2 regions of the Geminocystis sp. CENA526 genome follow, and region 2 is predicted to be linked to the other one. Evidence: predicted binding sites of a transcription regulator. Region 2 holds the regulator's gene; the other holds the start of a gene.
What was found. The regulator HrcA, encoded in region 2, represses chaperone genes, less so after heat shock. The targets are predictions, from matches to a motif close to TTAGCACTCNNANNNTNNGAGTGCTAA.
Positions count from the first base shown of each region.

Region 1: the regulator HrcA is predicted to act here: its motif matches at 15,633-15,659, upstream of groL (chaperonin GroEL).

Region 1 is NZ_JBLZFY010000036.1:8,340-25,720, forward strand. It holds gene polA (DNA polymerase I) at 1-2,383, opposite strand, end outside; gene ACN4EE_RS11495 (diguanylate cyclase domain-containing protein) at 2,785-8,436, shown strand; gene ACN4EE_RS11500 (dihydrolipoyl dehydrogenase family protein) at 8,411-9,832, opposite strand; gene ACN4EE_RS11505 (response regulator) at 10,401-11,564, shown strand; gene ACN4EE_RS11510 (DNA methyltransferase) at 11,733-13,403, opposite strand; gene ACN4EE_RS11515 (DNA methyltransferase) at 13,576-15,261, opposite strand; gene groL (chaperonin GroEL) at 15,700-17,373, shown strand.
Region 2 is NZ_JBLZFY010000018.1:43,467-49,570, forward strand. It holds gene ACN4EE_RS07525 (ABC transporter substrate-binding protein) at 1-1,138, opposite strand, end outside; gene mreC (rod shape-determining protein MreC) at 1,188-1,964, opposite strand; gene hrcA (heat-inducible transcriptional repressor HrcA) at 2,138-3,232, shown strand; gene ACN4EE_RS07540 (ABC transporter ATP-binding protein) at 3,334-4,227, opposite strand; gene ACN4EE_RS07545 (BaiN/RdsA family NAD(P)/FAD-dependent oxidoreductase) at 4,414-5,652, opposite strand; gene ACN4EE_RS07550 (hypothetical protein) at 5,839-6,072, opposite strand.

The sequences.
Region 1 (17,381 bases), on a different contig from region 2:
ATTTTTCTCGATAAATATTGATAAAATTTTGGGCTTCAGTGGTGGTTACTCCTGTTTCTCTTGCAAATTTTTGTGCACCCATGCCATAAATAACGCCAAAATTAATGGTTTTACCTAAGTTTCTTTCTTCGGAAGTAATGTCTTCTTTATCTAGTAATAATTTAGCGGTGACGGCGTGAATATCTTGTTGATTTTGGTAAGCGGATATTAAGATTTCTTCTTCGCTTAAATGAGCTAAAATTCTCAACTCGATTTGAGAGTAATCAGCACTTAAAAATTTACAGTTTTTTTGAGGAATAAAACACTTTCTGATTTGTCGAGAAAATGCTGTGCGAATGGGGATATTTTGTAAGTTGGGATTAGAGGAAGAAAGCCTCCCCGTTGCCGTTACCATTTGATTATAATTAGTGTGGACTCTATTAGTTTTTGGATTAGCTAAAGTTGGTAAGGTATCCACATAAGTTGATTTTAATTTTGCTAAGGTTCTATGACTTAAAATATAATCGATAATAGGATGATCTCCTTTCAGTTTTTCTAAGACGGCTTGATTAGTAGAATAGCCTGTTTTTGTTTTGGTGGATTTGCGTTTATCTAAGCCTAATTCTTCAAATAATAACTCACTTAATTGTTTTGGGGAGGCAAGGTTAAAGTTACCTACTTCTTGATAGGCTTTTTCTTCAATAATCTGCAATTCTTGGTTAATTTCTTGAGATAATATACTTAAATAGTCTCGATCGATCATTACTCCTAAAGTTTCCATGTTTGCTAAAATAGGCTCTAACTTTAACTCAATATCAAAGACTGGTTTTAAGGAGGGTAAATCCTCTAGTTTTTCTTGTAAAATTTGAGTTAACTTAAAAGTTGCTAATACATCTAAGCCACAATATTCGGCGACTTTTTCGATAGCTAAATCTCCTATATTTTGCTTTTTGTCGAGGTTTAAATCTTCATAGTCTAAGGCGATAATATCCGATAAATATTTACGAGATAAATTGCTTAACTTGTGACTATCTTCGGGTTGTAAAACATAACTAGCTAACATGGTGTCAAAAATAACCCCTTGAATATTAATACCATGATGGGCTAAAATTAGTCGATCGAACTTCACATTATGGAAGGTTTTAGGGTATTGTTTATCTTCTAAAATAGGCTGTAAAATTGTCTTAATTTCCGAGAGAGTTAACTGTTGCCCTTGGGAATGTTTGACAGGAATATAAGCTACTTTTTCCCAAACGTTACCCCAACAACAACCAATACCAATTAAGTTAGCTTCTTGAGTATCTAAACCATCGGTTTCTGTATCCCATGCCGTCAAAGAATGTTGTGTAATAATAGTGGCTAATTGTGTTAATTTGTCAAGGGTATCAACAATAAAAGTATCCCTAATTTGTGACGAATCTTGAGGAGGAGAAGGTTGACTAAATAAAGATAATTGACTATCTTCTGGGGTTAAATTTTCTTCAGCTACGGTTAAGAAATTTCCGCCTAATTTTTGTTGAATAGTATTAATTTGTTTGACGAAACTATTTAACTCTAAGTGTTGCAGTAAGGGAATAATTTGTTGATTATCAAAACCTCTTAATTGACAACTATCTAAGGATAAGTTTAATTTAATGTCAGTAATAATTTGAGCTAAAAACTGAGAATGATTAGCCTCTTTTTCTCCTTTGATTAACCTATTTTTTACTGCTGGTTTGATATTATCTAAATTGTTATAGATATTCGTTAAATTATCGTACTCACTTAATAAATTACTCGCTATTTTTTCTCCTATGCCTAACACTCCCGGAATACTATCGGATTTGTCTCCGCATAAGGCTTTATAATCGACAATTTGCGAGGGTTTAACTTTCATCTTAGTAAACACCGCTTCATCATTATAAATTGCGTATTTACCTAAACTTTTTTCCATGTATAAAACTGTTATTTCTTTCTCATTATTCACCAGTTGAAATAAGTCTCGATCGCCTGTTAAAATTTTTACTTGGTATTCTTGGGCAACTGCTAAAGTTGTTAATGTGCCAATCACGTCATCAGCTTCATAACCAGACGCTGTCACCATAGTAATATTTAACGCCCTGAGTAATTCCTGCAAATTATTCAAATCCTGAATAAAATCTGAAGGGGGGATGGCTCGATCGGCTTTATAATTAGCATCAGCATTATGGCGAAAAGTGGCTTCTCTCAAGTCGAAGGCAACTGCTAAACTATGAGGTTGATATTCGCTGATAATTTGTAAGAGAGTATTGAGAAAACCAAAACAAACGCTAGTAGGAATCCCCGTTGAAGTTTTTAAAGCACCTTTTTTTGTGTTGGCTAAGGCATAATAACAACGATAAGCTAAAGAGTGTCCATCGATGATCAGAAATAAAGGTTTTGTCATTTAATTCGTCTTTGTTAAAGTAATAAGAAATTGAGAATTAAGAATTAAGAATGAGAAATAAGGAATGACGAATGAGGAATTAAAAATGTAGGGGTTTAATATATTAAACCCAACCCCATCAGAAAACTATAATTATTTCCTCCCCCTCCCCCTCTTCCCCTTCTCTCTTCTTCACTATTCCCTATTCACTATTCCCTATTCCCTATTCCCTATTCCCTATTCCCTATTCACTATTCCCTATTCACTATTCCCTATTCCCTATTCCCTATTCATTATTCATTATTCATTATTCATTATTCATTGTTAATAAATGTAGATTAAATGCCTCTTGTCTTAATCCCTGTCTTATAATAAAAATAAAATCTCAAACCTGCTACCTGATGGCTACCTGATTATTCATTATGATTACTTTATCGGATTATGACATTATTGAGCAAATTTACGAGAATATAAACTCGAAGGTTTATCGTGGGATTTGTTTGTCTAATCATCAAAAGATAATTTTAAAAGTCTTAAAGAAAAATTATCCCTCCTCTGATTCATTAATTCGCTATAAACAAGAATATGAGTTAACAAAATCCCTCAATTTAGATGGCATCATTAAGGCTTATGCTTTACAAGAATACGATGATAGATTGATGATGATTTTAGAAGATTTTGGGGGAGAATCTTTAAGTATTTTACAAAATCATTCCGTTTTTTCTTGTCTTGAATCTCTCAAAATTGCCATTAAAATTGTTAATGCCTTAGCACAACTTCACACCGCTAATATTATTCATAAAGATATTAATTCTCAGAATATTGTTTTTAACTACAAAACCGAAAAATTAAAAATAATTGACTTAGGAATTGCTACTCGTTTAACTAAAGAAAATCCTCTTTTAAAAGAGCCTCATATTTTAGAGGGTACTTTAGCATATATGTCCCCCGAACAAACGGGAAGGCTTAATCTTAGCCTAGATTATCGCACGGATTTTTATTCTTTAGGGGTTACTTTATACGAATTATTTACGGGAAAATTACCTTTTGAAACAGAAGATTCTTTAGAATTAATTTATTGTCATTTAGCTAAAAATCCCCCTTCTCCTTCTCAAATTAATCCTTTAATTCCTCAGCCTATTTCTGATATTATCATGAAATTAATGGCTAAAAATCCCGACGATCGTTATCAAAGTATATGGGCATTAAAAGCTGATTTAGAATCTTGTTTAAAACAGTTTATTTTAACTCATAAAATTGATTATTTTCCTATTGCTAGTCAAGATATTTCTGATAAGTTTAATATTTCCGAAAAATTATACGGTAGAGATGCAGAAATTAAGTTACTTTTAGATAATTTTAATTATATATTAGAGCAGGAAATAAAAGATATTGATAAAGGGGGGGAAAAGGGAAGAGGGAATAGGGAAGATGATTTTTTAAAACAGTCAAATAATGAGCTTGTTAAGGGTATTATTGATGATAGTGAGGATGATAATAAGTTATCGATCGAACCCACCTCACAATATAGTAAAATTATTTTTATTAAGGGTTATTCTGGTACAGGAAAATCGGTATTAGTTCAAGAAATTTATCAATCTGTTACCGAAAAAAAAGGTTATTTAATTACTGGTAAATTTGAGCAATTTCAACAAAATATTCCCTATGGTGCGATCGCCTCTGCTTTAAGACAATTATTAAAGCAATTTTTAACCGAAAAAAAAGACTATTTGGAACAGTTAAGGGGTAAAATATTAGAAGCATTGGGAACAAATGGACAAGTTATTATTGATGTTATTCCCGAATTAGAATTAATAATTGGTAAACAATTACCCGCAGTAGAAGTTGGGATAAAAGAATCAGAAAATCGTTTTAAATTACTATTTCAAAAATTCATTAACTGTTGTTGCTCAAAAGAACATCCTTTGGTATTATTTTTAGATGATTTACAATGGGCAGATGTAGCCACTTTTGAGTTAATTAAACTATTAGTTAATAATCGAGGGCTTAAATATTTTTTCCTCATTGGTGCATATCGAAATCAAGAAATTAAAGACAATCATCCCCTCAATCAATTATTTAATTATTTTCAAGATAATCAGCAAGTATTTAATCAGATTAGTTTAGGTAACTTAACCTTAGAAAATGTTTATGATTTGATGTCAGATACCCTAAAACGCCCAGTTATTGAGATTAAAGATTTAGCCCAATTAGTTTATGAGAAAACATTAGGGAATCCTTTTTTTGTTAAACAATTTTTAGTCAATCTATATCAAAAGAAACTTATTTACTTTAATTATAAAAAACGTCAATGGCAATGGAAAATTCAGAAAATTATTAACCAAAATATCACCGATAATGTGGTAGCATTAATGATTAATGAAATAAATTTATTACCTTGTTCTACCCAATGCAATTTAAAATATTCTGCTTGTTTAGGTACTAATTTTACTCTCTCTAGTTTAAGTCTAATTAAAGATACATTACCTACTCATATTTTCCCTGATTTAATTACCGCTATTAATGCTGGTTTAATTCTCCCTTTGACGGCTTTAGATGAAAATTTAGTCATTGAAAAGTATCAATTTAAACATGATCGCATTCAACAAGCATTTTATAGCCTAATGTCAGAAGAAGAAAAAGCAAAAATTCATCTCAAAATAGGTTTATTACTATTAGAAAATACCAGAGAAAATGAATTAGAAAATAAGATATTTGATATTTTAGAACATTTGAATAAAGCTAGAGAATTAATCACCGATGGCAACCGACAAGAAAGATTAGCCTACTTAAATTTAATGGGGGGAATAAAAGCTAAAAATAACATCGCCTATAGTGTAGCAAAAATTTATTTGATCATCGCCATGGAATTATTAAGGGATAATTGTTGGCAAAATCAATACGATTTAACCTTAAATCTTTATGCCACTATGGTAGAGGTTGCCTACTTAAACGGCGATATGGAGGAGATGAGACAAAAAGCCGATAGTGTCTTAATTAACGCCACTTCCATTTTAGATAAGGTGAGAGTCTATAAAATTTTGATAGCGGTAGAGACTTCCCAGAGTAATTTATTATCCGCCATCGACATTGGCAGACAAGCCTTACAAGAGTTAGGGGTTGATTTACCAACTACCTTTAATCAATGTATTTTTACCAAACTAGAAACATCGCTAACAGGAAAAAATATCGAGGATTTAATTAACTTACCGCCGATGGAGAATAAAAAAGCTAAGGCGATAATGGAGATATTTTGGCGTTTATATTCCCCTATTTTTCAAGGAATGCCTGAATTATTGCCATTTTTGGGGGGAATGATGGTTAGTCTTTCTTTAGAGTATGGTAATAGCGCTGTTTCAGGGGTTGGTTATGCCATTTATGGCATGGTGTTATGTACTTTTTTTGGGGAGGTAGAAAAGGGTTATAGTTTCGGTGAGTTAGCTTTAGAGTTGACAGAAAATTATCCAGAATATCAGTATAAGGGGTTGATTGGGCAAATTTTCGCTACTTGTATTCAACCTCGCAAAGAAGCCATGAGGGCAACTTTTCCTCTTTATCAAAAAACGATTAAAATTTGTTTAGACGCAGGAGACTTTTTAACTTGGGGTTACACTATCCTCGCCTATGGTTTTACTCTCTTTTTTGGAGGTGTTGAGTTAGATTATTTACAAGGGGAGATAAATAACCATTACAGTCTTTTAATGGAATTAAAGCAAGATTCTGCTAAGGTTTATATTGATATATTGCAGGAAACAATTATAAATTTACAAGAGAAAAAACTACAACCTCATTATTTAAGGGGGAATTTCTACGATGAAATGAAAATGTTTCCCTACCATCGTCAACAACAGGAATTAACGGCATTAGCTCAAGCCTATACTTATAAAATTATCTTAGCTTACTCTTTTCATAATTATAATTCAGCTTTAGATTACCTTACAGAAGGGGAGTCTTATTTAGAAGGGGTGTCTTCCCTTATCTTTTTTCCCGTTTATCATTTTTATTCCGCTTTAACTTATTTAGCTTTATATCCTTCCTTGACAGAAAAAACATCGACATCAAGGGAAACATCATTTTCACTTATCATCAGAGGAGAAGTTATCACCCAAGAAAAGATATGGGAAAAAATTATTTATCATCAAAGTATCGTAGCGCAATGGGCAAAAACTGCTCCGATGAATCATCAACATAAATACGATTTAATTGAGGCGGAAAAAGAAAGAGTTTTAGGGAATAAAGGCAAGGCGATAGAATTTTATGAGTCAGCGATAGAAGTTGCTAAAAAAAATCAATATTTCAAAGAATTAGCCCTTATTAAAGAATTATACGCCCAATTTTATCTTCAGTGGGGCAAAGAAAAACTAGGACATTTTTATCTTAAAGAATCCCACTATGATTATAGTCTTTGGGGGGCAAAAGCAAAGGTACAAGATTTAGAAGAAAAATATCCACAATTATTTAAGGTGGTATCTAAGGGAGTTTCTTCTATACCAACGATTATTTCTCACACCGATAGAAATATCAATGCCACAGCAATTTTTGACTTAAAAACCGTGATGAAAGCCTCTCAAGCGATAACGAAGGAAATTATTTTAGAAAATCTCCTACAAACTCTCATGAAAATTTTACTAGAAAACGCAGGAGGTACTAAGGGTTGTTTATTATTGCATCAACCTACGGCAAAAGGTGACATCGGTGATTTTGTGGTTTCTGTTTATGGTGATAACGACACGGTAACTATTTCTCAAGAAAAACCTATAGAGGAAATTTTACCAGAGTCAATTGTTTATTATACGGCGCGTACTAAAGAAACTATTTTATTCGATCGAGGTGATAAAACAACCCATGCTCATTTTTACAATAATTTCACTCAAGATAACTATATCAAAACCTATCAACCCCTTTCTCTCCTTTGTTATCCATTAATCAATCAAGATAAATTAGTGGGGGTGGTTTATTTAGAGAATAATTTAATCAGTGGTGCGTTTACTGTGGATAGAATTGAATTATTAACCCTACTTTCCCAACAGGCAGTGATTGCCATTCGCAATGCTCAATTATACAGCCAAGTTAAGGAAAAAGAAGAACAATTACAACAATTTTTAGAAGCGATACCCGTAGGGGTAGCCATTTTAGACGCAAAAGGAAGCCCATATTATGCTAATCAACAAGGTAAAATCCTTTTAGGTAAAGGAGTTGTTCCAAATGTAACTTCAGATAATATTTCGGAAGTCTATCAAAATTATATCGCAGGTACGAATAATATCTATCCTAATGATCAATTACCCATTATTAAAGCCTTAAAAGGGCAAATATCCACCTGCGAAGACATCGAAATTCATCAACTCGATCGAGTAATTCCTGTTGAAGCATGGGGAACACCTATTTATGATAGTTTTGGTAACGTACAATATGCCATGGCAGCGTTTCAAGATATTACTCAAAGAAAAGAAGCGGAAAAATTCTTATCCGAATATAATCGCATTTTAGAACAACAGGTAAACGATCGAACCTTAGAGTTACAAAAACTTAACCAAGAGTTATCGAAATTAGCCAATTTAGATGGTTTAACCCAGATAGCGAATCGTCGTCGTTTTGATAATTATTTAGCCATTGAATGGCAAAGACACTTAAGAGAGAAACAAAGTTTAGCCTTAATTCTCATGGATATTGATTATTTTAAGCTCTATAATGACTACTATCAGCATCAAAAAGGGGATGAGTGTTTAATTACCGTTGCCCAAAATATAGATAAAATACCGAAACGTAGTAGTGATTTAGTGGCTAGATATGGGGGAGAGGAATTTGTGGTTGTTTTACCGAATACAGATGCCGAAGGTGCATTAATTATTGCTGAAGAGATGCGTCTGGCTATCTTGAATTTACAAATACCCCATGTTCGATCGAACGTATGTCCTTATGTAACTTTAAGTTTAGGGATTAGCACTATGACACCTGATTTTGATCTTACCCCTTGTCAATTAATTAATCAATGCGATCGAGCCTTATATTTATCGAAACAGAGAGGGAGAAATCAAGTTACTATATTTAACCTAACCAACGGCGTAGGCTAAAAAATGTGTTTAACAAGTTTTGTAAAGTCTGATTTTTAGCGTATTTTTGTTTAGTAAAAAGTAACCCTGTTTTGCTATTAATTTCGCTTAAAGTTGGGTAAATATGAATCCCTGTTAAACTACTTACCTTAAGATTATTTGTCATGGCTAAAACTATTTCATGAATTAATTCTCCTGCGGATTCTCCCACAATAGTCGCTCCTAAAATATCCCCTTTTAAAGTAGTTATAATTTTGGCAAATCCTTTAATCTTTCCTTCCGTTTGATTTCGATCGACCCCTTTAATATCTTGTTTTAAAATAACTATATTATCACCATAAATATCTGTTGCTTGAGGTTCATTTAAGCCAACTCTAGCCAATTCTGGAGAAGTAAAAATACTATAGGGAATGACTCGATAATCAGCTTTTTTGCTAGGGAAAAAAAGAGCATTTTGCAGTACGATCGTGGCTTCATATCCTGCGACATGGGTGAATTGATAACCGCCGATAACATCACCGCAACCATAGATTTTTTTATTGGTAGTTTGCAGTTTTTGATTAACCTTAATTCCTTGTGGATTATAGTCAACATTTGCCTTTTCTAAATCAAGGGATTGAATATTAGGAGTACGTCCAATCGAGACTAAAATTTCGTCAACAATCAACTTTTCTTCCCCTACGCTCACAACTTTTTTACCGTCTATCAATTCCACTTTTTCGGCTTTAGCAGACTTAATTATTCTTATACCTTCCTCTTGAAACTGATTTTCAATGATTTGAGATGCTTCTGGGTCTTCTTTGGGCAAAAGTTGACTTCTACTCGCTATAATGGTGATTTCTGAACCTAATCTCCTTAATGCTTGTCCTAACTCACAGGCGATCGCACCTCCTCCCATAATCACCATGGATTTTGGTAATTCCGTTAAAGAAAAAACCTGCTCATTGGTAATAAAACCCACTTCTTTTAACCCTTCAATATCAGGAATTTTAGGACTTGAACCCGTAGAAATGACAAAATTACGGGCTTGTAACTGTCTTTCCCCCACCTCAAAGGTATTTTCATCAATAAACTTACCATCGCCAAAAATAACCTCAACTCCTAATCTCCTAAATCTATCAGGGGAATCATGGGGTTCGATCGAACTGATTACACTATTAACATGATTGATGACTTGATCAAATTTTATCTCCACACCCTGACTATAAACACCAAACTGATGGCTATTTTGCACTTGATAAGCAATTCTACTGGCGTGAATTAAAGACTTACTTGGTACACAACCATACCACAGGCAATCCCCACCTAAACGATGCTTTTCCACTAAGGCAACTTTGGCTTTTAATTGTGCAGCCGCACTAGCGACAACCAAACCACCTGAACCGCCTCCGATAATAACTAAGTCATATTCTTTCATGGTGAGAGTATATTTTTTTGCATTCAGATTCGTTGCTGTTCTAGTTAATAATACCTGAGTTCGACATAAAATTTTCGGTGGTGTAAATCGGAAAGGATAAGGTAATGTTAAGTTATTTAATAAATTGGTTTTCTCAGGGAATATTAACCCTAAAATTAAAATAGATGATTTAATTAAGAGCATAAACTTTAATTCAAAGTAAGTTTTAAGCTAGGATGTATTTAACTTACATTTTTTTCTAATAGTTAAAAATATAGTTAAAAATATAGTTAAAAATACTGATAACTATTGACTAATATGAACTGTTACCTTTTGCCTATCTTTATCAGTAAACTTTAGATGCGTTATAGCTTATTTTTGTTAAGAAAAGTTGTTTTTTTTTGTTCAAGATGGGATAATTTTTCCAATTTTCTTCAACGGGAACATTAATGTATAAAACAATACCAATTTTAGCTAAAACGGGAATTATTGATTGTGTTAAACACTTAATTATTTTTGAAAATTCAGAAATAGTAATAAACTTGATTTAAAATCAGTCTTAACTTAAATTCTTTGGAAGGGAAAAACTATGCTAGTCAAAACAGATTTAGTGACACACTTAGAACAAACTTTGAGTACGATCGCCAAAGAAACTAAAAACGGAGTTTTATTGTGTAAAAACAAGGAAGTTTTAGCAGAAATACATTTTTTTTCGGGAAAATTGGCTTATGCCGTGATGAAAAAGCATAGGGTAAGACGTTGGAAAAGAGGATTATTAAAGGCAAAAATAGAAGAAAAATTCACTGCAATTTCTTTTAGTAACGATCAGCCCTGGGAATTTGAATTATTGTACCATGAATTAGGATTAAAAAAAATTGGCATGAGTCAAGTTAAAGAGATGATTCGTTGCGTAACCGAAGAAGTCTTGTTTGAATTACTTGGTTCTGTTAATTTAGAATTTGAGTGGCATGATAAGGAAAAAACTCAGTCGGGTTTAGTGTTGGTATTAGCTTTATCTAATCAGGAAGTAGCGTTGATTATTGATAATGCCAGTAAATTACGCAGTGAATGGGATACTCAAGGTTTAAAAGCAGTAAGTCCTAGTTTAGCACCATTATCGAAAATAGATAACCCGAAGGAATCATTACCTTTACTAACAGGGTTAGGCGGAAAATTAAGCGTTTGGGATTTAGCTTTGAAAAATAAAAAATCCGTGAATGACTTGATTCGTTTACTTATTCCTTATATTCGTAAAGGTATTGTTAAGTTTAAAGAGATACCTGATTTACAGTCACCTAATTCTCAGGAAGTCAAAACTCCTGCTGTAACTTCTCCTCCCAAATCCTCCTCACCGCCGTCAACTGTGACGGAAAATACATCTAAGACAAAGGGGATTTTAATTGCTTGTATTGATGATAGCCCAGTGGTAGCTCATAATATCAAAAAAATCTTGACTCCTAAAGGTTATGATATATTAGCGATACCTGAACCAATGCACGGTTTTGCTCAACTGATTGAACATCAACCTCAATTAATTCTGTTAGATATTAATATGCCTAATGCTAATGGTTATAGTGTTTGTCAGTTTTTGCGCAATTCTCCCGTGTTTGAGAAAACCCCCATTATTATTTTAACAGGGCAAGATACCAATATCGATCGAGCTAGGGCAAAATTAGTTGGTGCGACAGACTTTGTTGCTAAACCCCCCGAAGCAGAAGTTTTACTCTCCCTCATTAAAAAATATCTTTCTTAAGAAAGTTGATTGTAATTCTCGAAATTATCTTCATAATGAAGTTTTTTAATCATGAAATACTATTTTTAAATGGTAGATTTGTCCATGATATTATCTCCATTATCTCAGGTTTTTTTCCATGACCCACCCTACAAATTATCAAGGGGTTCTCGATCGAACTTATATAGTTTAAATACCATTAATTTCTATTTGTTCACCGTTAGTATATGCTTCTTTTTGGGCTTGTTTAAAGGTACTTCTTCCCCAACTTAAATCATAATATTTCGGCGTTTCTTCTCCACTAATTAAACCTTCAATACTAAACACTTGAATCACTGGATATTGTTTGCCATTTCCTGCTTGATAAAATCCCGCCTTTGATGCTTCTTGAATCATGGGTTTTGTCGGTGGAGTAAGGGTAATAAAAAATCCCATACTCGCTTTATTTGCCTCGATCGTACCCCGTAAATCCCGTATCATAGAGACATTAACATTTTTACCCCCCTTAACACTCACGATAATTTTTTTAATGACAGATTCGCTTTTTTCACTATCAAAATCATCGAAATAAATGATACCATCGATACCAGAATCAGCACCTTTTTTCTTCTTTCCTTGATAGGGTTGTGCATTGACAAGGGAAATCGCCCACCATTGAAATTGATATGCGTCTCGATTAAATAAATCTATTGCTGAGTCTAAATTATTAGGAGTTCCTTCTACTTCAAAAAAGTCAGTTTTTTTCTTGATTAAGTCTTCAGAATTATCTAAATATTTATCAGAAAAAGCATCCCTTAAACGTTTCTCAATGAGGGAAATTGCTAAGTGAGTAATGTCAATACCAATCCATTGTCGATTTAATTTTTCAGAAGCATGAACTGCTGTACCACAACCACAAAAAGGGTCTAAAATTAAGTCATTTTCATTACTACTAATAGAGATAATTCTTTCTAGTAATTTTAATGGTTTTTGGGTAGGATAACCTAACCTTTCTTTGTGTGAACCGTGCAAATGTTCTATATCATCCCAATTATCGGTTATGGGTTGCCCTTGCATTTCATCTAAATATCTTTTTAAACGAGGTACTGCACCCTTTTTACTTTGAACAATAATACCATCTTGATATGCTTTTTCCATTCTTTCTTTTGTCCATCGCCAAACCCGTTTTACTCCTAAAAATTCATAGGTTAAATTAGGTCGATCGGGGTTAGGATTAGTTAAATCACCTAAGCGATAACGTCTCCCATTTTCGTCAATATAACGATAAAATTTATCTAAATATTCTTGATTATGTTCACCATAAATTTTATGAAAAGTAAAGTTATTTGTTTTTGTATATCTTAAAATAACATCTCGACAATTAGAAAAGTTATTTTTTGTCTGACTTTTAGGTTGCGATCGTTTCCAAGAGATTTCATTTCTAAAGTTTTTAGGCTCAAAAATAATGTCTAAAATCATCTTTAAATAATGGGATGCGGTAGGATCACAATGAAGATATAAACTACCTGTTGGCTTTAAAACTCGATATAATTCTACTAACCTAATTGCCATCATCGCTAAGTAGGCAGAAAGGGAATTTTTCCCTAAAGTTCGCACTAATAAATCTAATAATTCCGCTAAATCTCCTCTAATTTGTTTCAAATCTTGGATACATCTTTCTGATTCAATATTCCATGTCCAAGTATCTTCAAAAGCCGTAATTTGTGCGGTGGATTTTTCTCCTTTTGGACTGTTAAAAATAACGTTATAATTTACTTGAGAATTGAAGGGGGGATCGAGATAGATTAAATCAATAATTTCATCGTCAATATGATTTCTTAATATCTCTAAATTATCTCCATAATAAAGTTTTTTAATCATAAAATGTTATCTTGATTTTCCTAACAAATATTATTTATCATACCACATAAATTAATTAATTTTCGCTCGACTAATAATGGTGGGTCTGTCCATGATATTATGTCTATTATCTCTGATTTTCTCCATGACCCACCCTACAAATTATCATGGGATTCGATCGAACTTATATAGTTTAAATACCATTAATTTCTATTTGTTCACCGTTAGTATATGCTTCTTTTTGGGCTTGTTTAAAGGTACTTCTTCCCCAACTTAAATCATAATATTTCGGCGTTTCTTCTCCACTAATTAAACCTTCAATACTAAACACTTGAATCACTGGATATTGTTTGCCATTTCCTGCTTGATAAAATCCCGCCTTTGATGCTTCTTGAATCATCGGTTTTGTGGGAGGAGTGAGAGTAATAAAAAATCCCATACTTGCTTTATTTGCCTCGATCGTACCCCGTAAATCCCGTATCATTGATACATTAACATTTTTACCGCCCTTAACACTCACGATAATTTTTTTGATGACAGATTCGCTTTTTTGACTATCAAAATCATCAAAATAAATAATACCATCGATACCAGAATCAGCACCTTTTTTTTTCTTTCCTTGATAGGGTTGTGCATTAACAAGAGAAATTGCCCACCATTGAAATTGATAAGCGTCTCGGTTAAATAAATCTAAAGCTGATTCTAAATTATTAGGAGTTCCTTCTACTTCAAAAAAGTCTGTTTTTTTCTTGATTAAGTCTTCTGAATTATCTAAATATTTATCAGAAAAAGCATCCCTTAAACGTTTCTCAATGAGGGAAATTGCTAAGTGAGTAATGTCAATACCAATCCATTGTCGATTTAATTTTTCAGAAGCATGAACTGCTGTACCACAACCACAAAAAGGGTCTAAAATTAAGTCATTTTCATTACTACTAATAGAGATAATTCTTTCTAATAATTGTCGTGGTTTTTGGGTAGGATAACCTAAAGATTCTTTTGAATTGGAAGAAATTAAAGGTATATCAATCCAAGTATCATTTAACGGTACTCCTTGATTTTCTTCTAAATAATATTTCAAATTAGGAATACCATTTTTAGAAAAAACAATCAAATTTTGTCGATCGTATTCTTCTAATTTATCAGGTATTGTTACCCAGTGCATTCCAGATTTTCCTTGAGTATTAGGATTAATTTCTCGCCAAATTTTACCTGTTTCACCATTTCTTTTACCACTCACTAATAACGGTACTAAACGATATTTTCCTTTCTCATCTTCATAGCGATAATTTTCTAAAGATGCCTTTGATAATTCTTTATATTGTAAGTTAAAAATATAATTATCTGACTTACTATAGAATAAGATAATATCATGGGCTTTCCGAAGATTTCTACTAATAGAAGAACGATTTTTACTCCTTTCCCAAACTATCTCATTTCTAAAGTTTTTAGGCTCAAAAATAATGTCTAAAATCATCTTTAAATAATGACTTGCGGTGGGATCACAATGAAGGTATAAACTACCTGTTGACTTTAATACTCGATGTAATTCTACTAACCTAATTGCCATCATTGCTAAGTAAGCTGAAAGGGAATTTTTCCCTAAAGTTCGCACTAATAAATCTAATAATTCGGCTAAATCTCCCCTTATTTGTTTCAAATCTTGGATACATCTTTCTGATTCAATGTTCCATGTCCAAGTATCCTCAAAAGCGGTAATTTGTGCGGTGGATTTTTCTCCTTTTGGACTGTTAAAAATAACGTTATAATTTACTTGAGAATTGAAGGGGGGATCGAGATAGATTAAATCAATAATTTCATCGTCAATATGATTTCTTAATATCTCTAAATTATCTCCATAATAAAGTTTTTTAATCATTTTAATATCTTTTTAATTTTAGCTAACATTTAATATCCTAACGTGCAATAGTTGATTTCTTGTTTGTGTGAGGGTATAGGTTTTCATCATGTCAAAAATTGACTATTTTGTACAATAGACTTCTACAGAAATTATGATTTTATCACCGTAGAACAGGCATCTTGCCAGAAATTATGATTTTATCACCGTAGAACAGGCATCTTGCCTGTATTTTTGAGGATTTCTAATATGTCAAAGTATATCACATTGTTAATTAATTTGTAATAAGGTTTTTAACCCTTAATTTTCGATTGTTGATATAAATTGAAAGAAAACTATAGTTTATGATTTACCATTGATAATTTTCTATGGAAAAGGTACTGATAACCGTATTAGCACTCAGTGCCTAAGAGTGCTAAATTTATATATGGTGAATCAATATCTTAAATTAAAATATATATGTCTAAGATCGTATCATTTAAAGAAGAATCCAGAAGACATTTAGAGCAAGGGGTTAACTCTTTGGCTAATGCTGTTAAAGTAACTTTAGGACCTAAAGGTAGAAATGTACTATTAGAAAAAAAATTCGGTGCGCCTGAAATCGTCAAAGATGGTGTCAGTGTTGCTAAAGAAATCGAATTAGAAAGCCCTTTACAAAATGCAGGGGCAAGATTAGTCAGAGAAGTTGCGTCTAAAACTAAAGACATCGCAGGAGACGGTACAACCACCGCTACGGTTATCGCTCAAGCTATGATTCACGAAGGCTTAAAAAACGTTACCGCAGGGGCAAATCCTGTGGCTTTACGTCGTGGTATCGACAAAGCTGTGGCTTTCTTAATCAAGGAAATTGGGGTAATTGCTCAACCCGTAGAAGGTGAAGCTATTAGTCAGGTTGCCACAGTTTCTGCGGGAAATGATGAAGAAATCGGCGAAATGATTGCTTTAGCTATGGATAAAGTCACTAAAGATGGTGTTATCACCGTTGAGGAGTCTAAATCTTTAGCTACTGAATTAGAAGTAGTGGAAGGTATGCAGATCGATCGAGGTTATGTATCCCCTTACTTTATCACGGATCAAGAAAAGCAAATTGTCGAGTTTGAAAATCCCCTTATCCTTGTCACCGATAAAAAAATTAGTGCGATTGTTGATTTAGTACCCGTATTAGAAAATGTAGCACGTTCTGCTCGTCCTTTATTAATCATCGCTGAAGATGTGGACGGTGAAGCCTTAGCGACTTTAGTAGTTAACAAAGCCAGAGGGGTTTTAAATGTAGCCGCCATCAAAGCTCCCAGTTTTGGCGATCGCAGAAAAGCCGCTTTAGAAGATATTGCCGTCTTAACAGGAGGGCGAGTTATTTCTGAAGACATCGGTTTAAGTCTCGATACCGTTACCCTCGATATGTTAGGTAAAGCTCGTAAAATTACGATCGAAAAAGATAATACCACGATCGTGGCTGATGGTGGCAACAGTGCCGATGTAGAAAAAAGAGTTGCTCAAATTCGCAAACAATTAGCGGAAACCGACTCTGACTACGATGCAGAAAAATTACAAGAGCGTATCGCTAAATTAGCTGGTGGTGTGGCAGTTATCAAAGTAGGTGCGGCTACGGAAACCGAATTAAAAGAGCGTAAATTGCGCATTGAAGATGCTTTAAATGCCACTAAAGCGGCAGTAGAAGAAGGTATTGTACCCGGAGGCGGTGCAACTTTAATTCACTTATGCTCTAAATTAGGTGCTTTTAAAGATACCCTCACCATCGAAGAAGAAAAAATTGGTGCTGAAATCGTGATGAAAGCCATCGAAGCTCCTTTACGTCAAATTGCCAATAATTCTGGTGTGGAAGGCTCTGTAGTAGTAGAAAAAGTCAGAGAATCTAGTGCTAATATTGGTTATAATGCCCTCACTGACGAGTATCAAGACTTAATTAAAGCGGGAATTGTTGATCCTGCTAAAGTTGTACGCATTTCCTTACAAAATGCAGGTTCGATCGCAGGTTTAGTCATCACCACCGAAGCCTTAGTAGTAGAAAAACCCCAACCCGAAGCCCCAGCCCCCGATATGGGCGGTATGGGCGGTATGGGTGGCATGGGTGGCATGGGTGGCATGGGAATGCCCGGCATGGGAATGATGTAATCCATACT
Region 2 (6,104 bases):
TATCTTGATTGGGATCGTTCTCTAAGTTACTAATATACTGCTCGATCGAACTATTATGGGAAGGTAAGACATTCGCCTCTTGAGTGAATTTGAGTTGATTTTCCCCGTTAGTAACAAAAAGGGCATAATTAACAGCACCATCAATATTTTTGCTATCTTTAGGGATAACTAAATTCATCACCGAGACATTTTTCTTTTTGGTATCTCCCGTAACTTGAGGGGCGACTCCCGACACCTCGTAAACCGTAGGGGCATTATTAGCGATGGTTTTCAAAAATTCTGCACCAGTGCCAACTAAACCCAATTCTCCTGCTTGGTATAATTCTATGGCGTGACGATGCCCTTGAGTCATTACTTCAGGAGGCAATAAACCTTTTTGGTATAAATCCGCCCAATAAGTAAAGGCTTTGATACCTTCGGGGGTGTTAAATCCAGCTTTACCTTGATCATCTAGCAGAGTTACCCCCATTTTGACAAGGGATTGTAATATTTCGTTAGAATCAGTCGTTACCAACGGAATGAAAAAGGCATATTTGCCAGTGGTATTTTTAATTTTTTCGGCGGCAATAGCTAAATCCTCATAGGTTTGAGGGGGGTTAGTAATTCCTGCTTTTTCAAACAAGTCTTTATTATAAACAGTGATAGTTGTTGTCAGATACCAAGGGATACCGAAAGTTGTGGTTTCGCACTGATTTTCAGCTTGACAGATTTCAATTTTATTCGCATCCCAAATTTTAGACAAGTATTCGCTTTTGACTTCGGGGGAGATTTTCTCATCAAGATTTAACCATGCGTTGCGACTGGCTAATTGAGAGGCAAAATCAGGATTAAGATTCACTACATCGGGCGCATTTTGGGCAGAAACTGCCGTTAAAATTTTGCTTTCCATAGCATTCCAAGGCACATCAACCCATTGTATTTTATTATCAGGATTTTCGCTTTCAAAGCGTTGATTTAAGTCGTTAAAATAAGGGGTAAATTGTGGCTGTAACTGCATTGTCCAAAATTCGATCGAACCCTCCGTATTCGCTTGGGGGGAGGCACAGCTAACTAAAATTGTTAACAATAAGCCAGAAAGAAACCAGATGATATAATTAACAGGATTTTTACGGTGTTTATAAATAGATAAAAAATTCATATTTTTTTAATAGACGTTGTTAAAAAATTTTTTTATGATGCGTACTAGCTTATTCATTATTTCTGATTAAAGGGGGTTTTTCGGTTAAATCCACCACTACCCAGTCTAAAAAATCAATGGGCGCAGTAAACTCAATTTGTGCCTCTGGTGCTGGACTTTTGTTAAGATCGATCGAAATAACCTTACCAATAGGAATATCAGGTGGAAAAATGCTACTAATACTAGAAGTAGTCACCACATCCCCCTCCTTAACATCTGCAACTTTAGCATAAAACTCCATTAAACCAACAGCAGTGCCTTGCCCTTTAATAAAGCCTTGATAACCCTTCCTGACAATGGTTGCACCCACTCGACTGTTATAATCGCTAATCAATAATACTCGGCTAGTGTTAGGAGTAACTTCCATGATTCTCCCCACTAATCCTCCGACACTCATCACCACATGATTAGATTTAATGCCCTTATTACTTCCAGCATCAATGGTGATAATTTGCCACCAAGCATCGGCACTTCTGCCAATTACCCTCGCAGGAATCAATTCCCCTGAATATTTTTCTTGATACTGAATAATTTTTTGGAGATTCTCATTTTGTTTTTCTAAGGCAACGATTTTATTACTTAATTCCTGAATCGTACGTTGTTCATATAATGCCATTCGATCGATTTGAGGGTACAATAACCAAGAAGGAGAAAGACGGTATAAAGTCTCAGAAATCAACGCCCCCTGAGTATAATAAACCAACCATGCCATAGACAAACTAATTAGTCCGAAAACTAATTGACTGCCGTATTTTTGCCACCAACGATAAATGAATTTAAAAGCCATTTAGAATTTAGAATCTGGGAAATCTCAAATCAAGATAATCTAAGATATTATACTCAGTAAAGGAAGAAAAGATAATCAGGAGAAATTCTTAACTCGATCGTACCAGATTTAAGAAAAAACCTTTACAATCAAATCTAATTAATATACTTTTATCAAAAATAATATATTTCAAGATGACTGTTCACATATCACTCAATGAACGCCATCGCAAAATTTTACAGGCAACCGTAAAACATTATATTGCGACTGCCGAACCTGTTGGCTCAAAAACTTTAATCGACGAATATAATTTTAGTGTTAGTTCAGCTACAATTCGTAATGCGATGGGAAAATTAGAAAAAGCTGGTTTTCTCTATCAACCTTACACTTCTGCGGGTAGAATACCCTCTGATTCTGGTTATCGTATTTATGTAGATCAATTAATAGCACCTGAGAATACGGTTAAATCTTCTTTCGATCGAATTTTAAATCATAGCATCAAAACTGTTTCAGGACGTTATGAAATTTTATTTCAAAATATTACCAATATTTTAGCTGATTTAAGTGGTTGTATTGCCCTAATTACTTTACCGCAAATTGCTAGTAATATCCTGTATCATTTACAACTTTTAAGATTAACTAATGATCAAATTATGTTAGTTATGGTAGTTGACAACTATCAAACAGAATCCATTTTATTAGACAGCAAACAGTTAAAAATACCCCATGATGATAACTCTCTGGAAATGCTCGATCGAGAATTAGAAATATTATCAAACTTTTTAAACCATAAATTAAAGGGAAAATCTTTAACCGAAATTAGTATTTTAGATTGGGGAGAATTAAGTAACGAATTTTTAATTTATGCAGATTTTATTAATACTTTACTAAGCAAAATTAAAGATAATTATAGGTTATCAAATAATACTAATATTTTAACTCAAGGGTTATCAAAATTAGTACAACAACCTGAATTTTCGCATATAGAACATATTAAAACCTTATTAAATTTGATTGAAAAAGAACAAGATCAGCTTTTACCCTTAGTTTTTAATACTCAAGAAAATAAAAATTCATGGCAAAAAGTTAAAATTACCATCGGTTCAGAAAATCCCTTAGAATCTATGCAGTTTTGTAGTTTAATCTCCGCCTATTATTATCAAGGAGAATACCCTGCTGGAAGTGTTGGTATTATAGGACCAACTCGCATGGCTTACGAACAGGCGATCGCACTGGTGGAAGCTACCGCCGATTATTTAACAACTCAACTGCAAAATGCTGAGTATTAATGATGATGGTAGGTAAAAGGCAAGACTTCTGGTAAAAAAGATTTTTGATTGGTTTGTAGTAACGGCTTTAGCCGTGTTTTTTCATTCTTTAACCTGCTACTCTAATTCATTTTTTGACATTGAAGATAGATATATTCTAAATTAATGGGTTTTTTGGTGATAGAAGTCAAGTTAACTCCTTCAAAACGTTTAATTATTTCTGCTAAATCTAAAATTTCTTCTGTTAAAAATGCTAATTCATCTTGATAATAAGCATAGTTAAAACCTTGTTTTTTTCCTAACTCAATGGCTTTTTCTTCTTCTTCTGTGGTGACAATAATTAACTCTTTAGCAGGAATTATTTGTTTTAATTGATTTAATGTGCCTTCTTGGACAATTTTACCATCTTTAATGATACCAATTCGATCGCACAGTTTTTCGGCTTCTTCCAAAAAATGAGTTGTTAATAAAATAGTAATTCCTTCCTTTTTTAACCTTAAGATTAACTGCCAAATTTCATAACGAGATTCAATATCTAAACCCGTTGTTGGTTCATCTAAAATTATCAGTTTTGGGTTATGAATTAAGGCTACTGCTATATTTAATCTTCTTTGCATTCCTCCGCTTAAAGTTGATACGATCGAATCTTTTTTATCGAATAAATTTACTGCTTTTAATTGTTCATAAATAGAGGCTTTTAATTGAGTACCTTTTAACCCATAAATTTTACCAAAAAAGTTTAAATTTTCTGCACAGGTAAGATGAGGATAAAGTAAATTTTCTTGGGGGGCGACTCCTAATAAATATTTAGATTTTTCATTCAATTTTTTACCATTAATTAATATTTCTCCTTCTTCATAATTTAACAATCCACAAATAAGATTAATAGTGGTGGTTTTTCCAGCACCATTTGCCCCTAATAAGCCATAAATTTCTCCTGTCTTAATCTCCAGATTTAGGTTATTTAAAACTTTTTTTCGATCGAAAAATTTAGTTAAATTTGTAATAGTTAACATGAGTTAAATTTAGGAGTTGCTAAAAAAGTATTTTGATGAAGAGAGGGAAAAGGGAAAAGGGAAAAGGGAAGAGTGAATAAGTTACAAAAATAAAAGTTTTGAGGCTTTATAAGGGCATATAAATACAAAGTTATTTTAAATAAAATTCTGTAAAAATGCAAAACATTTAGTCTCTCGTTGTAAAAATTAACCCTCTAATTGATTAATTCCTATTCCTGCTAAATATCCAGTAGTCCAAGCATTTTGAAAGTTAAAACCTCCCGTTACTCCGTCAATATCTAAAATTTCTCCTGCAAAAAATAAATTCGGACAAATTTTACTCATCATTGTCTTAAAGTCCACCTCTTTTAAAGTCACTCCTCCACAAGTCACAAATTCTTCTTTAAACATTCCTTTTCCCTCAATTATATACTTACCTTTTGTCAGTTCGATCGAGAGGTTATCCATTTCTTTTTTAGTAAGATCAGCCCAAATTTTCTGATTATTAGTTAAACTATAGTTTACCAAACTTTGCCATAATCTTTTCGGTAAATTAAACTGAGAATAATTAATTACTTTTTGTTTAGAAATAGACAATTTAATTTCTTGTAACTTAGCTTTGATAGACTCTAAATTATATTCAGGAAGCCAATTAATAATTAAAGGTACATTATATTTATGATCATATAAAACTCTTGCTCCCCAAGCGGATAATTTTAACACAGCAGGAGCGCTTAAACCCCAATGAGTAATTAATAAAGCCCCTGATTGTTCGAGTTTTTTCTTGAGTTTAATATCTAGGTAAATATCCACATTATTAACACTAACTCCTGCTAAATCTTTGATTCTGACATCATTAATTTTAAAGGTAAATAAAGAAGGTATAGGCGATTGAATAGAATGCCCTAATTTTTTTGCCCATTGATAGCCTAAAGGATTACTTCCCGTAGCGATTAACAGGTATTTTGCGGTTAATATTTCTCCTGATTTTAGAGTAAGATTAAAACCTGATTCTGACTTATTTATATCTTTGACTGGAGTTTTAGTTAATATTTTTATCCCTAATTTTTGTGCATTTTTGACTAAACAATCAATAATCGTTTGAGAATCATCGCTGATAGGAAAAATTCTGCCATCCCCTTCGGTTTTAAGTTTAACTCCCCTACTTTCAAACCAGTTAATAGTATCTTGAGGTTGAAAACGAGCAAAAGCACCTCGCAATTCTTTGTTACCACGGGGATAATAATTAATTAATTCACTAGGATTAAAACAATGATGGGTGACGTTACACCTCCCTCCCCCAGAAATTTTTACTTTACCCAATACTTGAGGGGAGGCTTCTAAAATAGTAATACTTAAATTTTTATTTTGTATAGCTGTATTAATTGCACCAAAAAAACCTGCTGCGCCACCGCCGATAATGATTACATCTGAATAATGATTCATGGAATTATAAATAAGACATTTTTTAACAGTCGAAACGTTATCTTTAAAGTTATAGAAGTTACCCACTTGTACCAAAAATCAAAGGATTGAGATTCCTTCGCTACTCTCGGAATGACAGAATATCGTTAAAGGTGCGTAAGTCCTAAGCTATTTTAAAAGAGGCTATCTTTATCACCCCTAGCAAGTTTAATTTAACTCGACACTATTAGCATAGCTATAAAGTTTAATACCTAAATTTTGTGCTACAGGTTTGGCTCTTTCATCAACCATCGGGGAAATAACGATTTTACGTTGTGGTTTTCTATTATGACGTTTTTCGTAAAAAGCCACTTTCTTATCAAAAATATACATTTCAGCCTTATCGATCGAAAATTTAATTTCACAAAGGATGAGTAAACCATTTTTGATGATAACATCAATTTCTACTTATTCTGGTACTCCAACTTACTTTG